DNA from 3 places in the Streptomyces sp. NPDC086989 genome. Region 1 is predicted to be linked to each of the others. Evidence: riboswitches for the same ligand, from Rfam matches in the RefSeq annotation. Region 1 holds a riboswitch; each other region holds the start of a gene.
The links. Region 1 has a riboswitch for thiamine pyrophosphate ahead of thiC (phosphomethylpyrimidine synthase ThiC). Riboswitches for the same ligand answer to the same signal wherever they lie in the genome.
Positions count from the first base shown of each region.

Region 2: another riboswitch for thiamine pyrophosphate. It lies ahead of thiO (glycine oxidase ThiO); the one in region 1 lies ahead of thiC (phosphomethylpyrimidine synthase ThiC).
Region 3: another riboswitch for thiamine pyrophosphate. It lies ahead of ACIPK4_RS06350 (thiamine ABC transporter substrate binding subunit); the one in region 1 lies ahead of thiC (phosphomethylpyrimidine synthase ThiC).

Region 1 is NZ_JBIVAL010000003.1:454,624-462,474, forward strand. Features, by position in the region: gene ACIPK4_RS08800 (DUF5326 family protein) at 120-347, shown strand; gene ACIPK4_RS08805 (IclR family transcriptional regulator) at 617-1,363, shown strand; gene ACIPK4_RS08810 (SsgA family sporulation/cell division regulator) at 1,461-1,910, shown strand; gene ACIPK4_RS08815 (YibE/F family protein) at 1,961-3,361, opposite strand; TPP riboswitch at 3,443-3,586, shown strand; gene thiC (phosphomethylpyrimidine synthase ThiC) at 3,581-5,368, shown strand; gene ACIPK4_RS08825 (aldo/keto reductase) at 5,487-6,551, shown strand; gene ACIPK4_RS08830 (glycosyltransferase) at 6,566-7,678, opposite strand.
Region 2 is NZ_JBIVAL010000004.1:237,731-245,581, reverse strand. Features, by position in the region: gene ACIPK4_RS10785 (NAD(P)/FAD-dependent oxidoreductase) at 174-1,397, opposite strand; TPP riboswitch at 1,490-1,602, shown strand; gene thiO (glycine oxidase ThiO) at 1,600-2,781, shown strand; gene thiS (sulfur carrier protein ThiS) at 2,778-2,978, shown strand; gene ACIPK4_RS10770 (thiazole synthase) at 2,984-3,778, shown strand; gene pknB (Stk1 family PASTA domain-containing Ser/Thr kinase) at 4,041-5,951, shown strand; gene ACIPK4_RS10760 (deoxyribonuclease IV) at 5,970-6,827, shown strand; gene ACIPK4_RS10755 (DUF4396 domain-containing protein) at 6,929-7,480, shown strand; gene ACIPK4_RS10750 (sulfite oxidase-like oxidoreductase) at 7,509-7,851, opposite strand, start outside.
Region 3 is NZ_JBIVAL010000002.1:570,469-578,319, reverse strand. Features, by position in the region: gene ACIPK4_RS06365 (hypothetical protein) at 1-422, shown strand, start outside; gene ACIPK4_RS06360 (ABC transporter ATP-binding protein) at 528-1,550, opposite strand; gene ACIPK4_RS06355 (ABC transporter permease) at 1,550-3,166, opposite strand; gene ACIPK4_RS06350 (thiamine ABC transporter substrate binding subunit) at 3,226-4,323, opposite strand; TPP riboswitch at 4,409-4,534, opposite strand; gene rlmN (23S rRNA (adenine(2503)-C(2))-methyltransferase RlmN) at 4,560-5,675, opposite strand; gene ACIPK4_RS06340 (phosphatidate cytidylyltransferase) at 5,799-6,875, opposite strand; gene frr (ribosome recycling factor) at 6,875-7,432, opposite strand; gene pyrH (UMP kinase) at 7,517-7,851, opposite strand, start outside.

The DNA of each region.
Region 1 (7,851 bases):
TCCACCGATTCCCCTAGGGGGCGGATCAGGGGAGTCCGGGGGCTCTCGGGCCCCCGGACGCTTGTACCGGCTCCTAGCATCGAGAGCAGGAAGTCACGGCTCAGGAAGAGGTTGAGGACATGGACGGGATCCGAGAGACGTTTGCAGGCATGCCCTGGTGGGTCAAGTGGGTCGCGATCCCGCTCCTGGTGCTCTTCGTCTTCGGCGGAGTCATCACCAGCATCCTCGGTGCACTGATCTCGTTCGTCTTCAAGCTGCTGCTCTTCGTCGCGCTCGTCGGCGGTCTGGTCTTCGTCGTCAAGAAGTTCACCGGCAGCGGTTCGAAGTCCTCCTCCCGCGACTGGTAGGCGTCAATCCCGGTGGTAGCCCGGGCGGGGGAACGTGGGGCGGCATACCGCCCAAGTCGTGGGAATCTGCAGATAGAGTGGCAATCTGTGCCGTCCCCTGGGCGCCGGACGCCGGTCGCACCGCCCTGACATGCGGTTTTCTCCAGTGTCGACCGAGTGCCACCCCCAGGAGCCGCGGCTTGTGCGGGGGCGGCCCCCGCCGGGCGGGCCCTCCCCAGGCCCGCCGCCACGCCTGGGGGTGAGCTTTGTCTTCGGTTCACAATGCCGGTGTGCCGACGCTGATCGGTTCGGTGCAGCGCGCGTTGAGGCTGCTCGAGGCAGCGGGCTCCCACAGCGAGGGGGCCCCGGCGAAACAACTGGCGCGCGAGGCCGGCCTGCCGCTCCCCACCGCGTACCACCTGCTGCGCACCCTCACTCACGAGGGATATCTGCGGCGCGAGGGCGGAGTGTTCCTGCTTGGCGCCGCCGCCGGGCGGCTGGCGGGTGGCGGGCTGCAGCAGAAACGTCGCAGCATGATCCTCGACTCCCTCGCGCACTTCCGCGACGCGGTCGGGGCCCCCGTGTACTTCGCGGTGTTCCGCGCGGGTGAGATCGAGCTCGTCGGCGTCTCGGACACTCCGGCCAACCCCGCGGTGGAGGAGTGGGCCGATTTTCGCGCGACCGGCCACGCACACGCCATCGGGCAGTGTCTGCTGGCCCAGCTCGACGAGAAGACCCGCAGGGACTTCTACGACCGGCACCCGGTCGAGGCGGTCACCCAGTACACCGTCCGGGACCAACGTGCCCTGGAAACCCGTATCGCCGCACTGGGACGCATGGAGCCGGTTACGGAGCGTCAGGAGTACGCCCTGGGCACGGTCTGTGCAGCCATCCCCATTACTGTGGGCGATACCGCCGCAACCATGGCTATTTCCCTCCCTTTGTACCAGGAGGAACGATTGCTTTGTGTAGTGGATCGGCTACGGAGTGAAGTAGGCGCGCTGCTGAGCACCCTCTCGTTCTCTATCAGTATCTGAAAACTCACTCCTTGTGATCCGCAAGCGCTTCCACCACCCTTGTCAAGAGGGCCCTGGGGGATCATTCCTGGCCACTTCCACTACAGCGGGGTAGTCCATGCGCGAGTCGGTACAGGCAGAGGTCATGATGAGCTTCCTCGTTTCCGAGGAGCTCTCGTTCCGGATCCCGGTGGAACTCCGGTACGACACCCGTGACCCCTACGCAGTGCGGCTGACCTTCCACCTTCCCGGAGACGCGCCCGTGACCTGGGCGTTCGGCCGCGAACTCCTTCTCGACGGCATCAACAAGCCGTGTGGCGACGGTGATGTGCACATCGCGCCCACCGACCCCGACGAGCTGTCCGACGTCCACATCAGGCTCCAGGTCGGCTCCGACCGGGCGCTGTTCCGTGCCGGCGCGGCGCCTCTCGTCGCTTTCCTCGACCGCACCGACCGGCTTGTTCCGCTCGGTCAGGAGCGCAATCTCGGCGACTTCGACGAGAACCTCGACGAGGCTCTGGACCGGATCCTGGCCGAGGCGCGGCAGAACGAGCAGAACGCGGGCTGAGCGGATCGGCGGAGCCGAGTCGCCCCGGGCCCCCGAGCCACCCGGGTCGCTCAGCGCTTGCGCCGCCGCCCCCGGCCTCCGCGGACCGGCCCCGAGGCCTCCGCCGCGGCCGGGGAGCCCGGCCGGTCGGCCGAAACCACCAGCGCGGCAAGCGCCGTGGTCACCGGCACCGAGGCCACCAGGCCGATCGACCCGACGAGGGTCCGTACGATCTCCTCCGCCACCAGCTCGCTGTTGGCCACCGAACCCATGCTGCTGTTCGCGATCGAGAACAGCAGCAGCAAGGGAAGCGCAGCGCCCGCGTAGGCCAGGACCAGGGTGTTGACCACCGAGGCGATGTGGTCACGGCCGATGCGGATGGCCGCGCGGTACAGGGCGCGGGGTCCCATCGTCGAGTCGGCCTGATGGAGCTCCCAGACCGCCGACGTCTGCGTGACCGTCACGTCGTCGAGTACGCCGAGCGATCCGATGATCACGCCTGCAAGCAGCAGACCGCTCATGTCGATGTCCGGGTAGAGCCCGTGGATCAGACCGGTGTTGTCATCGGTGTTGCCGCTGAGGAAGGCCCAGTCGACGAACACCGTTCCGAGCAGGCCGATCAGCAGCAGCGAGACGAGCGTGCCCAGGACGGCGACCGATGTACGGGCGCTCAGGCCGTGGCACATGTAGAGCGCGATGAGCATGATGGCGCTCGCGCCGACGACCGCGACGACCAGAGGGTTCGAGCCCTGCAGGATCGCCGGGAGGATGAAGAGGGTCAGCACGCCGAAACTGACGACCAGCGCGATCAGCGCGAACAGGCCGCGCATCCGGCCGACGACGACCACCGCCACCGCGAAGATGCCGGCCAGCACCGCCAGGGGCAGCTTGCGGTTCACGTCGACCACGGAGTACTGCAGGTCCCGCGGCGCGTCCGGTGCGTACGCGACGACCACCTCCTGGCCGTTCTCCAACTGCCGCGGCGCGCCCGGCTGGACGATCTCGAAGAAGGTGCGGCCCTTGTCGGATCCGGTGGCGACCTCGATCGTGGCCTTCTTGCACTCGCCGGTCTGCGCGGCCCGAGCCTCGCGGCCCTCGGGGGCGGTGGGGTTGCTCGTGGGCGGTACCTGCGAGGCGTTCACCGATTTGCAGTCGACCTGTTCGAGCGCGACCACCCGGCCCTGCTGGGTCTGCCGGTCGAAGCCCACTCCCGAGCGCTCGTGGGCGGGGGCGCCACCCGGCCAGAGCACCACCAGGCCGACGAAGACGGCGGCGGCGAAGGGGATCAGTACCGCTGCGATGACCTTGCGCAGGTGCTTCGAGACGGGCGCCGCCGGCCCGTGGCCGTGGGAGTGGCCGTGGGAATGCCCCTGGGGAGGGACCTGGGCGGGACCGTGGTCATGCCTGTGGCCCGTGTGTGCGTGGTCGGAGTGGTCCGTGGGCTGGGTGGGCGTGTTGGGGGGCTGCGGCATGGACGTCACCGGCCGATCATCGCAAGAGTTGAGGGGGCCCACTGTTCAGCACGCCACAGATGACGCTAGCGTGGGGGCACCTTTGCACAACGCGGGAGCTCGGAGCACCGGGCTGAGAGGGCGCTGATCACCGTACGCAGCATATGTGCGTACGGGAAGAGGCTGCGTCGACCGCCGAACCTGTTACCGGGTAATGCCGGCGTAGGGAGATCAGGTCTCATGACCATTCAGGACGCACGCACGCCTGCCGTCAGCCAGGACGCCGACGGCCAGACCGAGCGCCAGCCGGGCTGGCACAAGGGCTATGTGGCGGGCTCCCGCCCCGACATCCGGGTGCCGGTCCGCCAGGTCCACCTCACCAACGGCAAGGACGTGACGCTCTACGACACGTCCGGGCCGTACACCGACCCGCAGATCGAGACCGACGTGCGGCGCGGACTGGCGCCGCTGCGCGAGAACTGGATCATCGGCCGCGGCGACACCGAGGAGTACGCCGGCCGCCCCGTGCGTCCCGAGGACGACGGCATCAAGCACACCTCGCCGCGTGGTGGCCTCAAGAACCTCGACGCGGTCTTCCCGGGCCGCCCGCGCCAGCCCCGTCGTGGCCGCGACGGCGCAGCCGTCACGCAGCTCGCGTACGCCCGCCGCGGTGAGATCACTCCCGAGATGGAGTACGTCGCGATCCGCGAGAACGTCGCGCCCGAGGTCGTGCGCGAGGAGATCGCCGCAGGTCGCGCCGTGCTTCCTGCGAACGTGAACCACCCGGAGATCGAGCCGATGATCATCGGCAAGCGGTTCCTGGTGAAGGTCAACGCCAACATCGGCAACTCCGCCGTCACCTCCTCCATCGAGGAGGAGGTCGACAAGATGACCTGGGCGACCAAGTGGGGCGCCGACACGGTCATGGACCTCTCGACGGGCCGCAACATCCACACCACCCGCGAGTGGGTGCTGCGCAACTCGCCCGTGCCGATCGGCACCGTGCCGCTCTACCAGGCGCTGGAGAAGGTCGACGGCCGCGCCGAGGACCTGACCTGGGAGATCTACAAGGACACGGTCATCGAGCAGGCCGAGCAGGGCGTGGACTACATGACGGTCCACGCCGGCGTGCTGCTCCCGTACGTGCCCCTGACCGCCCGGCGCAAGACCGGCATCGTCTCGCGCGGCGGCTCGATCATGGCCGCCTGGTGCCTGGCGCACCACAAGGAGAACTTCCTCTACACGAACTTCGAGGAACTCTGCGAGATCCTCGCGACGTACGACGTCACGTACTCGCTGGGTGACGGTCTGCGTCCCGGCTCGATCGCGGACGCCAACGACGCCGCGCAGTTCGCCGAGCTGAAGACCCTGGGTGAGCTGAACACGATCGCCAAGCGCCACAACGTCCAGACCATGATCGAGGGCCCGGGGCACGTCCCGATGCACAAGATCAAGGAGAACATCGACCTCCAGCAGGAGATCTGCGAGGAGGCGCCGTTCTACACGCTCGGCCCGCTGACCACGGACGTCGCTCCCGCGTACGACCACATCACCTCGGGCATCGGCGCCGCGATGATCGCCTGGTGGGGCACCGCGATGCTCTGCTACGTCACGCCGAAGGAGCACCTGGGCCTGCCCAACCGCGACGACGTGAAGACCGGTGTCATCACCTACAAGATCGCCGCGCACGCGGCGGACCTGGCCAAGGGCCACCCGGGCGCCCAGGAGTGGGACGACGCCCTGTCGGACGCGCGGTTCGAGTTCCGCTGGGAGGACCAGTTCAACCTGGCCCTCGACCCGGACACGGCCCGCGAGTTCCACGACGAGACGCTCCCGGCCGAACCGGCCAAGACCGCGCACTTCTGCTCCATGTGCGGTCCGAAGTTCTGCTCGATGAAGATCTCCCAGGACATCCGCCGTGAGCACGGCGGTGACCTGAAGGCCGATGAGATCGAGGCGGGCATGGCGGCGAAGTCGGCCGAGTTCGCGGCGAGCGGCAACCGGGTGTACCTGCCCTTGGCGGACTGACCCGACCGCTGAGGCGGCCGCCGCTCCGGGGGGAGGGAGGGGACTCCCAGGAGCGGCGGCCCGCGCGGAGCGCTTGCGCTGGAGCACACTCCAGCTCCTACAGTGCGGGCGCATGACCATGAGATATCGCAGTCTGGGCCGGACCGGCATAGAGGTCAGTGCGCACTGCCTCGGCACGATGATGTTCGGAGCGGTGGGGAACCCGGGCCACCAGGAGTGCGCACGGATCATCCACGCCGCGCTCGACCAGGGGATCAACTTCGTCGACACGGCGGACATGTACTCCGCCGGGGAGTCCGAGGAGATCGTCGGCAAGGCGCTCAAGGGCCGGCGCGACGATGTCGTGCTCGCCACCAAGGTCCACTTCCAGATGGGGAAGGGACGCAACCGCAGCGGCAACTCGCGGCGGTGGATCGTGCGGGCGGTGGAGGACAGCCTGCGGCGCCTGGGCACCGAATGGATCGACCTCTACCAGGTACACCGGCCTGACCACTCGACGGACGTCGAGGAGACCCTCTCGGTCCTCGGCGACCTGGTGCGGGCCGGCAAGATCCGCGCCTTCGGCTGCTCCACCTTCCCCGCCGAGGAGATCGTCGAGGCCCAGCACGTCGCAGAGCGGCGGGCCCTCCCGCGGTTCAGGACCGAGCAGCCCCCGTACTCGATCCTCGCCCGGGGGATCGAGGCCTCCGTGCTGCCCGTCGCCCGGCGGCACGGGATGGGCGTGCTGACCTGGAGCCCGCTCGCATCCGGCTTCCTGAGCGGCAGGTACAGGCTCGGCGGGCCCGTCGACCTGACCTCGGGGCGGGCGGCGCTGACACCGGCGCGCTTCGACCCGGCGGTCCCGGGAAACACCGCCAAGCTGGAGGCCGTGGAACAACTCGTCGGCCTCGCCCACGAAATCGGCTGCACCCTGCCCGAACTGGCGGTCGCCTTCCCGCTCGCGCACCCCGCGGTCACCTCGGTGATCATCGGCCCCCGGACCCTTGACCAGCTCAACTCACTGGTCAAGGGAGCGGGCCTGGTCCTCGACGACGCGGCGCTCGACCGGATCGACGAGATCGTTCCGCCGGGGACCAACCTCTACCACCCGGATGGCGTGTGGCGCCCGCCGGCACTGACCGACACCGCGCAGCGGCGCCGGGCGCCGGGGGACCGTGCCGCAGGGGACGACGTGGGGCTCTAGGTGTGTTGTCCCGGTCAGCCCCGCACCTTCGTCCGGCGCGATGTTTCACGTGAAACAGGGACGGACGGCGCGCTGCGGGCCTCGGCGAAGCCGCGATTGGTCTCCGTCTGACGGCGGATGGCGTCGGGCAGGTCGGGCAGCGCCAGCAGCCGGTCACAGGCGCGCAGCGAGGCCTCCATGTCACCGACCCAGTAGGCGGTGATGGAGTGCTCGAACAGCAGCCCCCACTGGTAGACCCAGGGTTGGATGAACAGCAGGTCCGGCGGTGCGGGCCGGTCCAGCACGGCCGTGGTGATCGCGTGCGCAGCGTGATGGCGACCCAGCATCCTCAGCCTGGAGGCCAGCTCGTAGCAGGCCTCCAGGCGGGTGGGCCGTGACTCCCAGGCGCGTGAGAGGGCGTCCATGGCGGTCGGCCAGTCACCCGCCTCTGCGTTCAGAACACCGACCTGGAGCAGGGCGTAGTAGACCTCCTCGGCCCAGCCGCCCATGGCCGCGCACTGCTCGTAGAGCCTGATCGCCTCCGCGGTATCGCCCATGTCGCGCATGGTCTGGGCGAGGTAGAAGACCGTCCGGGTGTTGGCGGGGTCCTGCTTGAGCGCGGCGCCGAGCAGACGGGCATCGCGTTCGAATTTGTCGTGCCGGGAGCCTCCGTCGGCGTGGTCCTCGATGAACAGCGCGTCGAGGTTCTGCTGGAAACCGGGCCGCTGGTCGTACTCGCCGGGCTGGTCGCAGGTCAGGTACTCGTGCGTGACGCCCTCGTACCGCCAGGGGAGATCTCCACGCACCAGACGCTTGATGCGGTACTCCGTCGCGCCCTCGTGGCGCAGCATGTACGACTGCGCCGTGAGCGGGGGCAGCGGCCCGCCGCGGCGCAGGACGAGGTCGGCGTCGAGGAGGAGCAGATAGTCGGCCTTGCCGCGGGCGTGCGCGATGTTGAGGCTGCGGTTGTGGCCGAAGTCGACCCAGGGTTCCTCGTGGAGCTCTCCGGGGATCCCGTCCAGGGTGCTTCGGATGAGTTCCTGGGTGCCGTCGGTGGAACCGGTGTCGGAGATGACCCAGGTGTCGATGAGGTCCCGTACCGAGGTGAGGCAGCGCTCGATGACGGCGGATTCGTTCTTCACGATCATGCAGAGGCAAATGGTCGGCTTCACGGCCGCTGACCCTAGGGACGGCGCCGTCCGCGGCGCGGACGGCACGCCGGGTGCGGCCCCGGGTGGCCCTCGTGGGCACCGCCAAGTGGCTGCGTCTGCTGGTCCGATCCGCTGAAAGGCGGGCGAGCCGAGGCCGCACCGGGGGGCAC
Region 2 (7,851 bases), on a different contig from region 1:
TGCACAAGCCTGCCACCTCGGACCGACAGCCGGTACCCGAGCCGACCCGTCCGGGTCCCGGCGGCGCCGCCGCGCCCCGCACCGCACCCGGACCCCGCGTCCGGCTCCCCGGTCCCGCGCCCGGCTCCCCGGACGCGGGACCGGCGCGCCCACCGGACGCGCGGCCGGCGCGCCTACCCGGCCAGCGCGGACTTCAGGGGCGTCGCGGGGTCGGCGATCTTGGCCGGATCCACCGGGGCGCCCGTCTCGATCAGCTTCCGCCCCTGCGCCAGGTCCCGCGGCCGGCCCACCGCCAGGACCGCGACCAGCACCCCGGCGCGCAGCCAGCACACCGACCACGCCGCCTCGGCGGGGTCCCCGCGCCACAGCAGCTCGTCCGCCCCCGCGTGGTGCCCCGCGTACTGCACGAAGCGCCCGAACTGCTCCGACCAGAAGTACGGCACCGGGTCGTAGACCTGGGCCGGCGCCCCCATCAGGATGTTGGCCGCGACCACCCGGGGGCCCTGGAGGGCGTTGTCCCAGTGGTGCACCAGCAGCCGCGTCCCGTAGCGCGCGGACGGGAACGACGCACAGTCGCCGACCGCGTACACGCCGGGCAGGGAGGTCCGCAGGTACGCGTCCGCCGTGACCGCGCCCTCCGGCCCGAGCTCGATCCCCGAGCCCTCCAGCCACCGCGTCGCGGGCCGGGCCCCGATGCCCACGACCACCGCACCCGCCGGCAGCTCCCGCCCGTCGGCGAGCAGGACCCGCCCGGGTTCCACCGAGGCCACCTTGGCGCCGGTCAGCAGGGCGGCCCCCGCCTCCTCGTACCAGCGGGTCATGGGAGCCGCGACCTCCGCCGGGAGCGCCCCGGCCAGCACCCGGTCCGCCGCCTCGACCACGGTCACCGCGCAGCCCGCCTCGCGGGCCGCGGTGGCGAACTCGGCGCCGATCCAGCCGGCCCCGACCACCACCGTCTCCGGCGCCGCGGCCAGCACCGGGCGCAGCCGGGCCGCGTCGTCCAGGGTGCGCAGGAGGTGCACGCCCGGGACGCCCTCGGACCCGGGCAGGGTCAGCGGCTGCGCGCCGGTCGCCAGCACGAGCACCTCGTACGGGACCGGCCCGGCCTCGGTGTCCAGCTCGCGGTCGGCGGCCCGCAGCCCGGTGACCTCCACACCGAGCCGGAGCTCGACGTCGAGCCCCTCGAAGTCCACGTCGAAGGCGGAGTCCTCGGCCTTGCCGAGCAGCACCGCCTTGGACAGCGGGGGCCGGTCGTACGGCTGGTGGGGCTCGGCGCCCAGCAGGGTCACGGGGCCCCTGAAACCCTGCTCCCGAAGGGCGACCGCAGTCTGCACCCCGGCCATTCCGGCGCCGACGATGACGACGCCGCTCTGAGTCTGTTCCGTCTGCTCGCTCACACCGCCCACCCTAGCGATCTGACTGGCAGTCAGGAACGGTGGCCCGGGGAGGCAGCCTTACCCGGCCCCCGCGGCGGGGTTAGGCTGGCCGTCGTACCTATCGCGGGAGTCCGGGCGCACCGGGCTGAGAGGGAGGCTGAGCGGCCTCCGACCGTACGAACCTGATCCGGGTCATGCCGGCGAAGGGAGGGGCTGGACGCCCATGCACTCATCTCGGAAGGGATCCGGCCGGGGATCCGACGTGCTCGTCATCGGGGGCGGGATCATCGGCCTGGTCACCGCCTGGCGGGCGGCCCGGCACGGGCTGCGGACCGTGCTCGCCGACCCGGCACCCGGCGGCGGGGCCGCGCAGGTCGCGGCCGGCATGCTCGCCGCCGTCACCGAACTGCACTACGGCGAGGAGACCCTGCTGGGCCTCAACCTCGCCTCCGCCGCCCGCTACCCGGAGTTCGCCGCCGAGCTGACCGAGGCCAGCGGCGGGATGGACCTCGGCTACCGCGCCTGCGGCACGCTCGCCGTCGCCCTCGACGCCGACGACCGGCTCCACCTGCGGGAACTGCACGCCCTCCAGCGGCGCTGCGGTCTGGAGTCCGAGTGGCTCACCGGCCGCGAGTGCCGCCGCCTGGAGCCGATGCTGGCCCCGGGCGTCCGCGGCGGGCTCCGCGTGGACGGCGACCACCAGGTCGACCCGCGCCGGCTGGCGGCGGCGCTGCTGGCCGCCTGCGAGGGCGCCGGGGTGGAGGTCCGCCGGGCCGGCGCCGAGCGGCTGCTGACCGCCGCCGACCGTGCCGTCGGCGCGCTGCTCGACGACGGTACGGAGCTGCGCGCGGACCAGGTGGTCCTGGCCGCGGGCTCGCTCAGCGGCCGGCTGGCCGGCGTACCGCCGCGGGTGCTGCCCCCCGTACGGCCCGTGAAGGGCCAGGTGCTGCGGCTCTCGGTGCCGGCGGCGTACGCGCCGTTCCTGTCCCGGACGGTGCGGGCGGTGGTCCGGGGCAGCCACGTGTACCTGGTGCCGCGGGAGAACGGGGAGCTCGTCGTCGGGGCGACCAGCGAGGAACTCGGCTGGGACACCACGGTCACCGCCGGCGGGGTGTACGAACTCCTGCGGGACGCACACGAATTGGTGCCCGGCATCACCGAACTGCCGCTGACCGAGACCCGGGCCGGGCTGCGGCCCGGCTCCCCGGACAACGCCCCGCTGCTCGGCCCGACGGACCTGCCCGGCCTGCACCTGGCCACCGGCCACTACCGCAACGGGGTGCTGCTGACCCCGCTCACCGGCGACGTGATGGCACAGCTGCTGACCACCGGCACGCTGGCGGAGATCGCCCGCCCGTTCACCCCGCGCCGCTTCAGCGCCGCACGTCAGGAGTCGTACGCATGACCATCTCCGTCAACGGCGAGCCGCGCGAGATCGCGGCCGGCACCACCCTCGACGCGGTGGTCGCCACCCTGACCGCGGCCCCGTCGGGCGTCGCGGCCGCACTGAACGAGACCGTGGTCCCCCGCGGCCAGTGGCCGCTCACGCCGGTGGGCGAGGGCGACCGGGTCGAGGTCCTCACCGCGGTGCAGGGGGGCTGAGCGCGATGGCGGACGACGCTTTCGAACTGGGCGGACGGACCTTCTCCTCCCGCCTGATCATGGGGACCGGCGGGGCGCCGAGCCTGGACGTGCTGGAACGGGCGCTGATCGCGTCCGGCACGGAGCTCACCACGGTGGCGATGCGCCGACTGGACCCGACCGTGCAGGGCTCCGTCCTGTCGGTGCTGGGCCGGCTCGGCATCGCGGTCCTGCCGAACACCGCGGGCTGCTTCACGGCGGGCGAGGCGGTGCTGACCGCGCGGCTCGCGCGGGAGGCCCTGGGCACGGACTGGATCAAGCTGGAGGTCGTCGCCGACGAGCGGACCCTGCTGCCGGACGGGGTGGAGCTGCTGGACGCGGCGGAGACCCTGGTCGACGAGGGCTTCACCGTGCTGCCCTACACGAACGACGACCCGGTGCTGGCCCGCAGGCTGGAGGACGTGGGCTGCGCGGCGATCATGCCGCTGGGATCGCCGATCGGCTCGGGCATGGGCATCCGCAACCCGCACAACTTCGAGCTGATCTGCGAGCGGGCCGGGGTCCCGGTGATCCTGGATGCCGGAGCCGGCACGGCCTCGGACGCGGCCCTGGCGATGGAGCTCGGCTGCGCGGCGGTGATGCTGGCGTCGGCGGTGACCCGGGCGCAGGCGCCGGTGCTGATGGCGACGGCGATGCGGGACGCCGTGTCGGCGGGGCGGCTGGCGTTCCGCGCGGGCCGCATCCCGCAGCGCCGCTTCGCGCAGGCCTCGTCCCCTGCGGAGGGCCAGGCCGCCCTCGACCCGGAACGCCCGGCGTTCTGACCCGGCCCCCGACCCCCGGCGGGGCCGGATTCCGGTGCCGCCGGCCTTCGGATACCGGTGCCGCCGGCGTCCGGATACCGGTGCCGCCGCGGTTCGGGGCCCGGGGTGCCCCCGGCGGGCGCCGGGGCGGGTTCCGGGGCCGGCCCCCCCGGCAACGGGGCCGCGCCGTCACGGGCCCGGGCGGGGCCGCCGGACGTCACAGCTGCGCTGCAAGACGCACCACCCTGGCCGGGGGGCCGGGGCCCGCTCGTAGAATCGCCGCGTGGACACGACCCTGGATGACCCCCTCGTCGGGCAGACACTCGACGGCCGCTACCGCATCGACGCGCGCATCGCGGCCGGCGGCATGGCCACGGTCTACCGGGCCGTCGACACCCGCCTCGACCGCGTGCTCGCGCTGAAGGTGATGCACCCGGCGCTCGCCGCCGACGCCGGCTTCGTCGACCGGTTCATCCGGGAGGCCAAGTCCGTCGCCCGCCTGGCGCACCCCAACGTCGTCGCCGTCTTCGACCAGGGCACCGACGGGCCGTACACGTACCTCGCCATGGAGTACGTCTCCGGCTGCACGCTCCGCGACGTCCTGCGCGAGCGCGGCGCGCTCCAGCCCCGCGCGGCGCTCGACATCCTCGAGCCCGTCCTGGCCGCGCTCGGCGCCGCGCACCGCGCCGGGTTCGTACACCGTGACATGAAGCCCGAGAACGTCCTGATCGGCGACGACGGCCGGGTCAAGGTGGCGGACTTCGGGCTGGTCCGGTCCGTGGACTCGGTCACGAGCACCACCGGCTCCGTCCTCGGCACCGTCTCCTACCTGGCGCCCGAGCAGATCGAGACCGGCGGCGGCGACACCCGCGTGGACGTCTACGCCTGCGGTGTCGTCCTGTACGAGATGCTGACCGGCTCCAAGCCGCACTCCGGGGGCACCCCCGCCCAGGTGCTCTACCGGCACCTGCACGAGGACGTGCCGCCGCCGTCGGCCGCCGTCCCGGGGCTGCCCGCCGGCCTGGACGAGCTCGTGGCGTACGCCGCCGCCCGCGATCCGCAGCTGCGCCCCGCCGACGCGGCCGCCCTGCTCGGACTGACCCTCGACGTGCGCGCGCGGCTCGGCGACGCCGAGCTGGACGCCGTGCCGCCGCAGGCCCGGGCCGAGGCGCGGAGCGCCACCGAGGACCGCACCAGCGTGATCCCGCGGCCCGCCGCGGTGCAGCCCGTGCACCTCACGTCGCGGCTGGAGCTCCCCGAGCGCCCCGAGGCACGGCCGGCCGAGGCGCCGCCGGCCCCGCGCGGACCGCGGCGCGGCACGCTGCTCGTCATCGCCGGGATACTCCTCGCCCTCGGTCTGGGCACCGGGGTCTGGTACATCAACGCCGGCCAGTTCACCAAGGTCCCCAACCTGCTGGGCAAGAGCGAGGCGCAGGCCAGGTCGGACCTGTCCGCGGCGGGCCTCGGCGTGAAGCGGATCGACCGGAAGTTCAGCGACGCCTTCGACCGCGGGACGGTGATGAACTCCGACCCCGAGAGCGGCAAGCGCATCCGCGGCAACGGCGCGGTGGTGCTCACGATCTCGCGCGGCCCCGAGGTGGCCGTCGTGCCGGACCTCAAGGGAAGGACGCTGGACGACGCCAAGGCCGAGCTGGCCAAGAGCAACCTGGCGCCCGGTCTGGTCACCCAGGCGTTCAGCCAGGACGTCCCGCAGGGTTCGGTGATCAGCACCGACCCGGCGGGCGGGCAGAAGCGCTCGCCCGACACGGCGGTCGCGATCCTGGTCAGCAAGGGCCGGCCGGTGCAGGTGCCGAACGTGGCGGGGCGGCCGCTCGACCAGGCGCGGGCCACCCTCCAGGACGCCGGCCTCAAGGTCGAGACGGCTGCCGACCAGGTCAATTCGCCGTTCCCGGCGGGTACGGTCGCCAACCAGTCGGTCGGCGCGGGTGCCCAGGCCTCGACCGGTGACACGGTGACGCTCACCGTCTCCAAGGGCCCGCGGCAGATCCCGGTGCCGAACGTGACCGGCCAGGAGGCGGAGGTGGCCCGCAGGACGCTGGAGGCGGCCGGTTTCAAGGTGAAGGTGGAGCGTCCGCTCATCTCCTTCAGCACCACGGTGGACGCCCAGTCGGTGCCGGGCGGCCAGAGCGCCCCCGAGGGCAGCACGATCGTCCTGCGGACCAAGGGGCTGTAGCAGCAGATGGACCAGGCCATGCGCAATCCCGTGGGCGGGCACGTACCCGTCGCCGGCGGCCTTGCCTCGGTGGGGCTGACGTACGCGCGGGAGATGGGTGCGGAGGCCGTGCAGGTCTTCGTGGCCAATCCGCGCGGCTGGGCGACGCCGGTGGGGAACCCCGCCCAGGACGAGCTGTTCCGGACGGGGTGCGCGGACGCGTCGATCCCGGCTTACGTGCACGCCCCGTATCTGATCAACTTCGGCTCGCACACCGGGGCGACCGTCGAGAGGTCCGTGGAGTCGCTGCGGCACTCGCTGCGCCGCGCCCGCCGGATCGGGGCCCTCGGGGTGGTGGTGCACACCGGCTCGGCCACCGGAGGGCGCCCGCGCGAGGCGGCGTACGCGCAGGTCAGGGAGCACATGCTGCCGCTGCTGGACGAGCTGGTGCACGACGACGACCCGTTCCTGCTGCTGGAGTCCACGGCCGGGCAGGGGTCTTCGCTGTGCTCGCGGACGTGGGACTTCGGGCCGTACTTCGAGGCGCTCGACCATCATCCGAAGCTCGGGATCTGCCTGGACACCTGCCACATCTTCGCGGCGGGGCACGATCTGGCGGAGCCGGGCGGGACCAAGCAGACGCTGGACCTGCTGGTGGACACGGTGGGCGAGGGGCGGCTGAAGCTGATCCACGCCAACGACTCGAAGGAGGGCGTGGGCGCCCACAAGGACCGCCACGCCAACATCGGACAGGGGCACATCGGCCGGGACGCCTTCGCCGAGCTGTTCACTCACCCCGCGACGGAGGGCGTCCCGCTGATCATCGAGACGCCGGGCGGCAAGGACGGTCACGCGGCGGACGTGGCCCTGCTGAAGGAGCTGCGCGAGCTCCACTGATCCGTGGAGGACCCGGGACACCGGGAGTGCGGGAATACCCCTGGGGGGTATACGGTTCTGCGCAGTGCAGAGCCGCTGTCAGGCGTTCCCAGGGGGTTGTCATGAACCACGAACACCACGAGCACCACGCACACGCCCACCACGCACACGCAGAGCACGCACACGCAGAGCACGCGCAAGCAGAGCACGCGCAGCACCCGCACCCCGGCGCCGGCCGGGCGAGCTGGGCCACCGCCTCGAAGGCGACCCTCCACTGCCTCACCGGATGCGCCATCGGCGAGGTGCTCGGCATGGTCATCGGCACGGCGTTCGGCTGGGGAAACATCGCGACGATGGTCCTGGCCATCGTCCTTGCGTTCTTCTTCGGCTACGCGCTCACGCTGCGCGGGATCCTCGCCTCGGGCGTGGACCTGCGCGCGGCCGTCCGGGTGGCGTTGGCGGCGGACACGCTTTCGATCGCCGTCATGGAGCTGATCGACAACGGCGTGATCGCCGTATGGCCGGGAGCGATGGACGCGCACCTCTCGGAGGCGCTCTTCTGGATCGCCCTGGCGATCTCGCTCGCGCTCGCCTTCGTCGTCACGACCCCGGTCAACAAGTGGATGATCGGTCGCGGCAAGGGGCACGCGGTCGTGCACCGGTACCACCACTGACGGGCGGACCCCGCAGGGCCGGCCCCGGCTACAGCTCGGGGCCGTCGCCCGGCTCCTCCTGGTACGAGTAGCGCTGCTCGCGCCAGGGGTCGCCGATGTTGTGGTAGCCGCGCTCCTCCCAGAAGCCGCGGCGGTCGGCGGTCATGTACTCGATGCCGCGGACCCACTTGGGACCCTTCCAGGCGTACAGGTGCGGGACCACGAGCCGCACGGGGAAACCGTGCTCCGCGGTGAGCAGTTCACCGCCCTCGTGGGTGGCGAAGACGGTCCGCTCGGAGGCGAAGTCGGCCAGCCGCAGGTTGGAGCTGAAGCCGTACTCGGCCCACACCATCACATGCGTGACCTGCGGCGAAGGCGGCGCCAGGGCGAGG
Region 3 (7,851 bases), on a different contig from region 1:
TCCGGTTCCTGGGCGCCCGGGCCGCGATCCTGGCCGGCCTGCTGTCGGGCCTGGCCTTCGGCGCGCTCGGCGTCGGCGTCCGGATCCTCGACGGGATCGACCCCTTCGCCCCGGGCACGCTGCTCGCCGACCCGGCCCTCTACTCCATCGTGCTGGCCGGCGTCGGCGGCATGTACCTGCACACGGTCGCCCTCCAGATCGGCTCGGTGAACGGCGCGACGGCCGCGCTGGTCGTCGGCGAGACCGTCCTGCCGGGCGCGATCGGTGTCCTCTGGCTGGGCGACGCGTCCCGTCCGGGCCTGGCGTGGCTCGCGGTCCTCGGCTTCGTCCTCGCCGTCACGGGCGCGGTCGCCGTCGCCTGGTACGGCAACCACGACGGAGCGCAGACCCCGGCGGAAGAGCTCAGCCCCGCCGGCGTCTGAGGCGCGGGGGCCGGGGCGGAGCCACGGGGGCCACGGGGTGGGACGCCTCCCGTCCGTGGTGCGGGGCGGCGGAAGAGTGGGGCGGGGAGCAGGACCTCCCGGTGGTCATGCCGCCGGGAGCACGACCACCTCGGCCGGTGAGAAGGCCACCGCCACCCGGTCACCCACCCCCGGCGCCCCGGCCAGCCCGCACTCCGCCTCCAGCTCCGGCCCCGCCTCCGGCCGCAACCGCAGCGCCACGTGCGTCCCCCGGAACGTCCGCGCGAGCACGTCGCACCGCAGACCGGCGGCCGCCTGCACCACCCCGGCAGGCCGGATGAGCAGGGTCTGCTCCCCCTCCGGCGACCCGGCCGGCACCTGGACCCTTCCCCAGGCCGTCACCGCGGCCCCGCCCGACACCACCGCCGGGATCACGTTCTCGAAGCCGAGGAAGCGCGCCACGAACTCCGAGGCCGGCCGCTGCCAGACCTCCAGCGGGGTCCCGGCCTGCGCGATCCGCCCGTCCTGCATCACCACCACCCGGTCGGCCAGGGCGAAGGCCTCGCCCTGGTCGTGGGTGACGGCCAGGACCGTGGTCCCGAGCCGGGAGAACAACTCCCGCAGCTCCACCACCAGCCGCTCGCGCAGTCCCCGGTCCAGCTGTCCCAGCGGTTCGTCCAGCATCAGCAGCCGCGGTGAGGGGGCCAGGGCCCGGGCCAGGGCGACCCGCTGCTGCTCACCTCCCGACAGCGAGGCCACCGAGCGGCCCTGGGCCCCGGGGAGGCCCACCAGTTCCAGCAACTGCGCGACCTTCGCCTCGTACGCGCCCCGGGCAGAACCCCGTACGCGCAGCCCGAACGCGACGTTCCCGGCCACGTCCCGGTGCGGGAACAACTGGTGGTCCTGGAACATCAGGCCGACCCCGCGCCGGTGCACGGGCACCCGCGCCTGGTCCGCCCCGTCCAGCAGGACCCGCCCGGCCGAGACCGGCTGGAGTCCGGCCACCACCCGCAGCAGCGTGGACTTCCCGCTCCCGCTCGGCCCCAGCACGCAGACGACCTCGTGCTCGGCCACATCCAGGTCCACAGCGTCGACGACGGCACGCTCGCCGAAGCGGACCGACACCCCGGCCAGTTCGAGCAACGTCATCAGAACTCTCCCGAGGTCTTGTCCGGGCGCAGCCGCTCCAGCAGCAACAGGGACACCGCGCACACCAGCATCAGAATCGTGCTCAGGGCCATGGCCTGCCCGTAGTTCATCTCCCCGGCCCGCCCCAGCAGCCGGGCGACGGCCACCGGCAGCGTCGGGCGGTCGGGCCGGGCGATGAACACGGTCGCGCCGAACTCCCCGAGCGAGACGGCGAAGGCGAACCCGGCGGCGATCAGCAGCGCCCGCCGCACCAGCGGCAGGTCCACCTCCCGCCAGGCCCGCAGCGGGGACGCCCCGAGCACGGCGGCGGCCTCCCGCAGCCGCCCGTCCACGGCACGCAGCACCGGCAGCATGCTCCGTACGACGAAGGGCACGCCCACCAGCGCCTGCGCGAGCGGCACCAGGATCCACGAGGTCCGCAGGTCCAGCGGCGGCTCGTCCAGGGTGATCAGGAACCCGAAGCCGACGGTCACCGCCGACACCCCGAGCGGAAGCATCAGCAGCGCGTCGAACCCGCGCACGAAGCGGCCCCCGCGCCGGGTCAGTGCCGCGGCCGCGAGCCCCCCGATCAGCAGGGCGATGGCGGTGGCGGCGAGCGCGTACTGCAGCGAGTTCCAGATGGCCTCCAGCGGTGGCACCAGGAACGTTCCGCCGCCCGCGCCCACCTCCTGGAGCGCCCGGTAGAAGCCGAACCCGTAACCGCCGGGCGCGTCGAGGGAGCGCTCCACCAGGACCACCAGCGGCGCCACGATCAGCAGCGCCACGGTCAGCAGCACCCCGCCCAGCAGGGCGCGCTGCCCCGGCCCGCTCGGCCGGTGCGCGGTCCGTGCCGGGTCCACGAGCCGCAGGGCGGTCTCGCGCCGGCGCACCGTCCAGGCGTGGACGGCGAGGATCAGGCCGACTGCGACGAACTGCACCATCGTCAGGACGGCGGCCGTCGACAGGTCCAGCAGCTGCGCGGTCTGCCGGTAGACCTCCACCTCCAGGGTGGCGTACGAGGGTCCGCCCAGGATCTGCACGACGCCGAAGGAGGTGAACGTGAACAGGAACACCATCAGCGCGGCCGCGGCCACCGCCGGGCCGAGCGCGGGCAGCGTCACCCGCCGCCAGGCGGCGAAGCGCCCGGCGCCCAGCACCCGGGCGGCCTCCTCCTGACGCGGGTCCAGCTGCGCCCAGAGGCCGCCGACCGTCCGTACGACGACGGCGTAGTTGAAGAAGACGTGCGCGAGCAGGATCGCCCACACGGTGGTGTCCAGCCGCACGCCCCACAGCTCGTCCAGCAGCCCGCCCCGCCCGACCAGCGCCAGGAAGGCGGTGCCGACCACCACGGTCGGCAGCACGAACGGGACCGTGACCACCGCCCGCAGCAGCTGTTTGCCGGGGAACTCGAAGCGCGCGAAGACGTACGCGCCGGGGAGTGCGATCAGCAGCGTGAGCGCCGTGGAGGCGCACGCCTGCCAGGTGGTGAACCAGAGCACGTCGGCGATGTCCGGCCGGGTCAGCACCTCGCCGATCCGGCCGAACTGCCAGCCCTCGTCGGTCTTGATCCCGCGGCCGACGATCGCGGCCACGGGGTAGGCGAAGAACAGCGCGAAGAAGGCGAGCGGCACGGCCATCAGGGCGAGCCTGGAGGCCGTGGCGCGCGCGCCCTCCTTCACGGGAGTGCCCTCGCGTCCTACTTCACGACGAGCGAGGACCATGCCTTGACCCACTGCTCACGGTTCTTGGCGATGGTCTCCGGAGGGACGGTCTCCGGCTTCTCGATGACCACGCCGTGCTTCGTGAACAGCTCCGGCAGCTGCGCGTCCTTGGTCACCGGGTTCACGAACATCTGGAGCGGCATGTCCTCCTGGAACTTCTTGCCCACCAGGAAGTCGAGGAGCGCCTTGCCGCCCTCCTCGTTCTTCGCGCCCTTGAGCAGGCCGGCGAACTCGACCTGGCGGAAGCAGGTTCCGGTGGAGACGCCCGTGGGGGCCTCGGCCGGCTGCGGCTCGCCGTAGAGGACCTCGGCCGGCGGGCTGGAGGCGTAGGAGACGACCAGCGGGCGGTCGCCCTTGGCCTTCTTGCCGCCGGCGGAGCCCGAGAAGCGCTCGTTGTAGGCCTGCTCCCAGCCGTCGACGACCTCGACGCCATTGGCCTTGAGCTTGGTCCAGTAGTCCTTCCATCCCTCGTCGCCGTACTTGCCGATGGAGGCGAGGAGGAAGCCGAGGCCCGGCGAGGACGTCGCCGCGTTCTCGGTGACCAGCAGGTTCTTGTACTCCGGCTTGATCAGGTCGTCGAGCGTCTGCGGCGGGGCGATCTTCTTGTCGGCGAAGTACGCCTTGTCGTAGTTGACGCAGATGTCGCCGGAGTCGATGGGGGTCACCCGGTGCTCCTTGTCGAGCACGTACTCGGGCTTCACGTCGGCCAGGCCCTTGACCTCGTACGGCGTGAAGATGCCGTTGTCGAGGGCGCGCGAGAGCAGCGTGTTGTCCACGCCGAAGAAGACGTCGCCGCGCGGGGAGCCCTTGGTGAGGATCTCCTGGTTGAGGGCGGCGCCCGCGTCCCCGGACTTCAGGACCTTGACGGTGTAGCCGCTCTGCTGCTCGAACTCCTTGAGGACCGAGTCGGTCACGTTGAAGGAGTCGTGGGAGACGAGCGTGACGGTCTTGGACTTCGGGGACCCGCTCGCGGCGGCGCCCTCGTCCTTCTTGCCGCCGCCGCACGCGGCGAGCGTGCTCACGCCGAGGGCTGCGGCCAGCGCCGCACCCGCGATCTTCCTGGTGGTGCTCACGGAACATTCCTCCTGGGTTGACCAGGAGAAGACGCGGCCCTGCCCGGACGCCCTCGTGGAGGGCGTCCGGGCAGGGCGCAACAGCTTGAGGTGGTGACCGAACTTCCTACCCAGAATGACCTGGGCAAGGTTCAGAGGGTCTGCGGCCGACGCGCTCGCGAAAAGCGTGTGGCCGCACTCTCAGCGCTGTGGCGCTCCCCTGTCGGAAATGAGTATGCAGATATACGCGTGTCAGCCTACCGCTCGCTCGCGGCGAGCTGGCCGCAGGCACCGTCGATCTCCTGGCCCCGGGTGTCACGGACGGTCACCGGCACGCCGTGGCGGGCGATGGCCTCGACGAAGGCCTTCTCGTCCTCGGGGCGCGAAGCGGTCCACTTGGAGCCGGGCGTCGGGTTCAGCGGGATCAGGTTGACGTGGACGCGCTTGCCCTTGAGCAGCCGGCCGAGGAGGTCACCGCGCCAGGCCTGGTCGTTGATGTCGCGGATCAGGGCGTACTCGATGGAGATCCGGCGGCCGGACTTCTCGGCGTACTCCCAGGCCGCGTCGAGGACCTCGCGGACCTTCCAGCGGGTGTTCACGGGGACGAGCGTGTCGCGCAGCTCGTCGTCGGGGGCGTGCAGCGAGACCGCGAGGCGGCACTTGAAGCCCTCGTCGGCGAACCGCAGCATCGCCGGGACCAGGCCGACGGTGGAGACGGTGATGCCGCGCTGCGACAGGCCCAGGCCGTCGGGCTCGGGGTCGGTGAGGCGGCGGATGGCGCCGACGACCCGCTTGTAGTTGGCGAGGGGCTCGCCCATGCCCATGAAGACGATGTTGGACAGCCGGGCCGGCCCGCCGGGGACCTCGCCGTCGCGCAGCGCGCGCATGCCGTCGACGATCTGGTGGACGATCTCGGCGGTCGACAGGTTGCGGTCCAGGCCCGCCTGGCCGGTGGCGCAGAACGGGCAGTTCATGCCGCAGCCGGCCTGCGAGGAGATGCACATGGTGACCCGGTCGGGGTAGCGCATCAGCACGGACTCGACGAGCGTGCCGTCGTGCAGCTTCCACAGGGTCTTGCGGGTGGTGTCGTCGTCGCACGAGATGTGCCGGATGACGTTCATCAGCTCGGGGAGCAGCTCCTCCCGGAGCTTCTCCCGGGAGGACGCCGGAATGTCGGTCCACTCGGCCGGGTCGTGCGCGTACCGGGCGAAGTAGTGCTGCGAGAGCTGCTTGGCGCGGAACGGCTTCTCACCGATCGCGGCCACGGCTTCCCGGCGCTCCTCGGGCGTGAGGTCGGCAAGGTGCCGCGGCGGCTTCTTGGCTCCGCGGGGTGCGACGAAGGTGAGCTCTCCCGGAACAGGACGGGGGGCCATGAGTGGTACTCCTCAAGTCTGGCGAACCAGCGGCGGGCGACCTCCGCGCACGGTCCATCCCCGCAGACACGGGGAAAGCGCGCCACTCACCAGTGGCGCGCTTTCCAGGATAACCCGGGCGGCTCAGCCCGTTCCGACGAAGGCCGCGAGCAGCAGCCACACCACCGGGGCGGTCGGGAGCAGGGAGTCGAGCCGGTCCATGATGCCGCCGTGGCCCGGCAGCAGCGTGCCCATGTCCTTGATGCCCAGGTCCCGCTTGATCATGGACTCGCCGAGGTCGCCCAGCGTGGCGCTGACCGCGACGGCGAGACCGAGCAGCAGGCCCTGCCACCAGGCGCCCCCGTCGATCAGGAACTCCATGCACAGCGCGCCCGCCGCCATCGCGAAGGCCACTGCGCCCAGCAGTCCCTCGCGGGTCTTGCCGGGGCTGATGCGCGGAGCCAGCTTGTGCTTGCCGAAGCGCCAGCCCACGGCGTAGGCCCCGGTGTCGCTGACCACGGTCAGGAGCAGGAACGTGACCACCCGCTGCGGGCCGTCGTCCGCGGTGAGCAGCATCGCGACGAAGGTGGCCAGGAAGGGCACGTAGAACGCCGCGAAGACGCCCGCCGTGACGTCCTTGAGGTAGTCCTCGGGCGGTTCGGTCATCCGCCAGACCAGGACCGCCAGCGCGGTCAGGGCCATCGCCACCCAGGCGCCCTCGGCGCCCCGGACGTATCCGGCGATGACCATGGCGGCGCCGCCGACCGCGAGCGGGACGAGCGGTGCCTTGATGCCCTTCTTCTCCTGGAGCCGGGAGGTGAGCTCCCACAGGCCCACGACGACCGCGACGACGATGACGCCGACGAAGACCGCCTTGACGATGAACAGCGAAGCGAAGATCACCGCACCGAGGCCGACACCGACCCCTATGGCGGCACGCAGGTCTCGCCCCGCCCGCTTCTTCTGCGGAGGGGGCGAAGCGTCCTGCGGTGCCTGCGAGGGCGGGGGCGGGGGGCTGGGCATGGGCTCCTGCGTCGGCGTCTCGGCGCGGAACGGGGGGCCGCCGTCGGCGGCGGCCCCCCGATCGCGTGCTTCCCGGTCGTCGAAGTCACGGCCGGCGGCATCGGGCACGATGGGCATGGGCCGAGTGTGCGGGCCCACCAGCGCATCGTATGCGGGACCCGCCGGAACCGGCTCCGTGGCCCAGGGAGAGTCGTTCATCAGACCTCGAGCAGCTCGGCTTCCTTGTGCTTGAGCAGCTCGTCCACCTGCGCGACGTACTTCGCGGTGGTGTCGTCGAGCTCCTTCTCCGCGCGGCGCACCTCGTCCTCGCCGGACTCCTTGTCCTTGACGAGCTTGTCGAGGGCGTCCTTCGCCTTGCGGCGGATGGAGCGGATCGAGACCTTGGAGTCCTCGGCCTTGGTGCGCGCGACCTTGATGTACTCCTTGCGGCGGTCCTGCGTCAGCTCGGGGAAGGTCACCCGGATGATGTTGCCGTCGTTGCTGGGGTTGACGCCCAGGTCGGAGTCGCGGATGGCCTGCTCGATGTTGCGCAGGGCGCTCTTGTCGAAGGGGGTCACGATCGCCATGCGCGGCTCGGGCACCGAGAAGGACGCGAGCTGGTTGATGGGCGTGATGGCGCCGTAGTAGTCCGCCACGATCTTGTTGAACATCGCCGGGTGCGCACGACCGGTGCGGATCGCGGCGAAGTCTTCCTTGGCGACGACGACGGCCTTCTCCATCTTCTCCTCGGCCTCGAGGAGGATTTCTTCGATCACCACGTGCTCCTGCATGTCAGATTTGGATGGTTCAGGCGGGCGGGGCGGGCTCGGCCCGGGGGGCCGGGCCCGGCGTCGGGACGCTCAGGCCCGGGTGCCCTGGTCGCTCACGAGCGTGCCGATCTTCTCACCCTTGACGGCGCGGGCGATATTGCCCTCGGTGAGCAGCTCGAAGACCAGGATCGGCAGCTTGTTGTCGCGGCACAGCGTGATGGCGGTGGCGTCGGCGACCTTGAGGTCGCGGGACAGCACCTCGCTGTACTCCAGCGCGTCGAACTTCACCGCGTCGGGGTTCTTCTTCGGGTCGGAGTCGTAGACCCCGTCGACACCGTTCTTGCCCATGAGCAGGGCCTCGGCGTCGATCTCCAGGGCGCGCTGGGCGGCCGTGGTGTCGGTGGAGAAGTAGGGCATGCCCATGC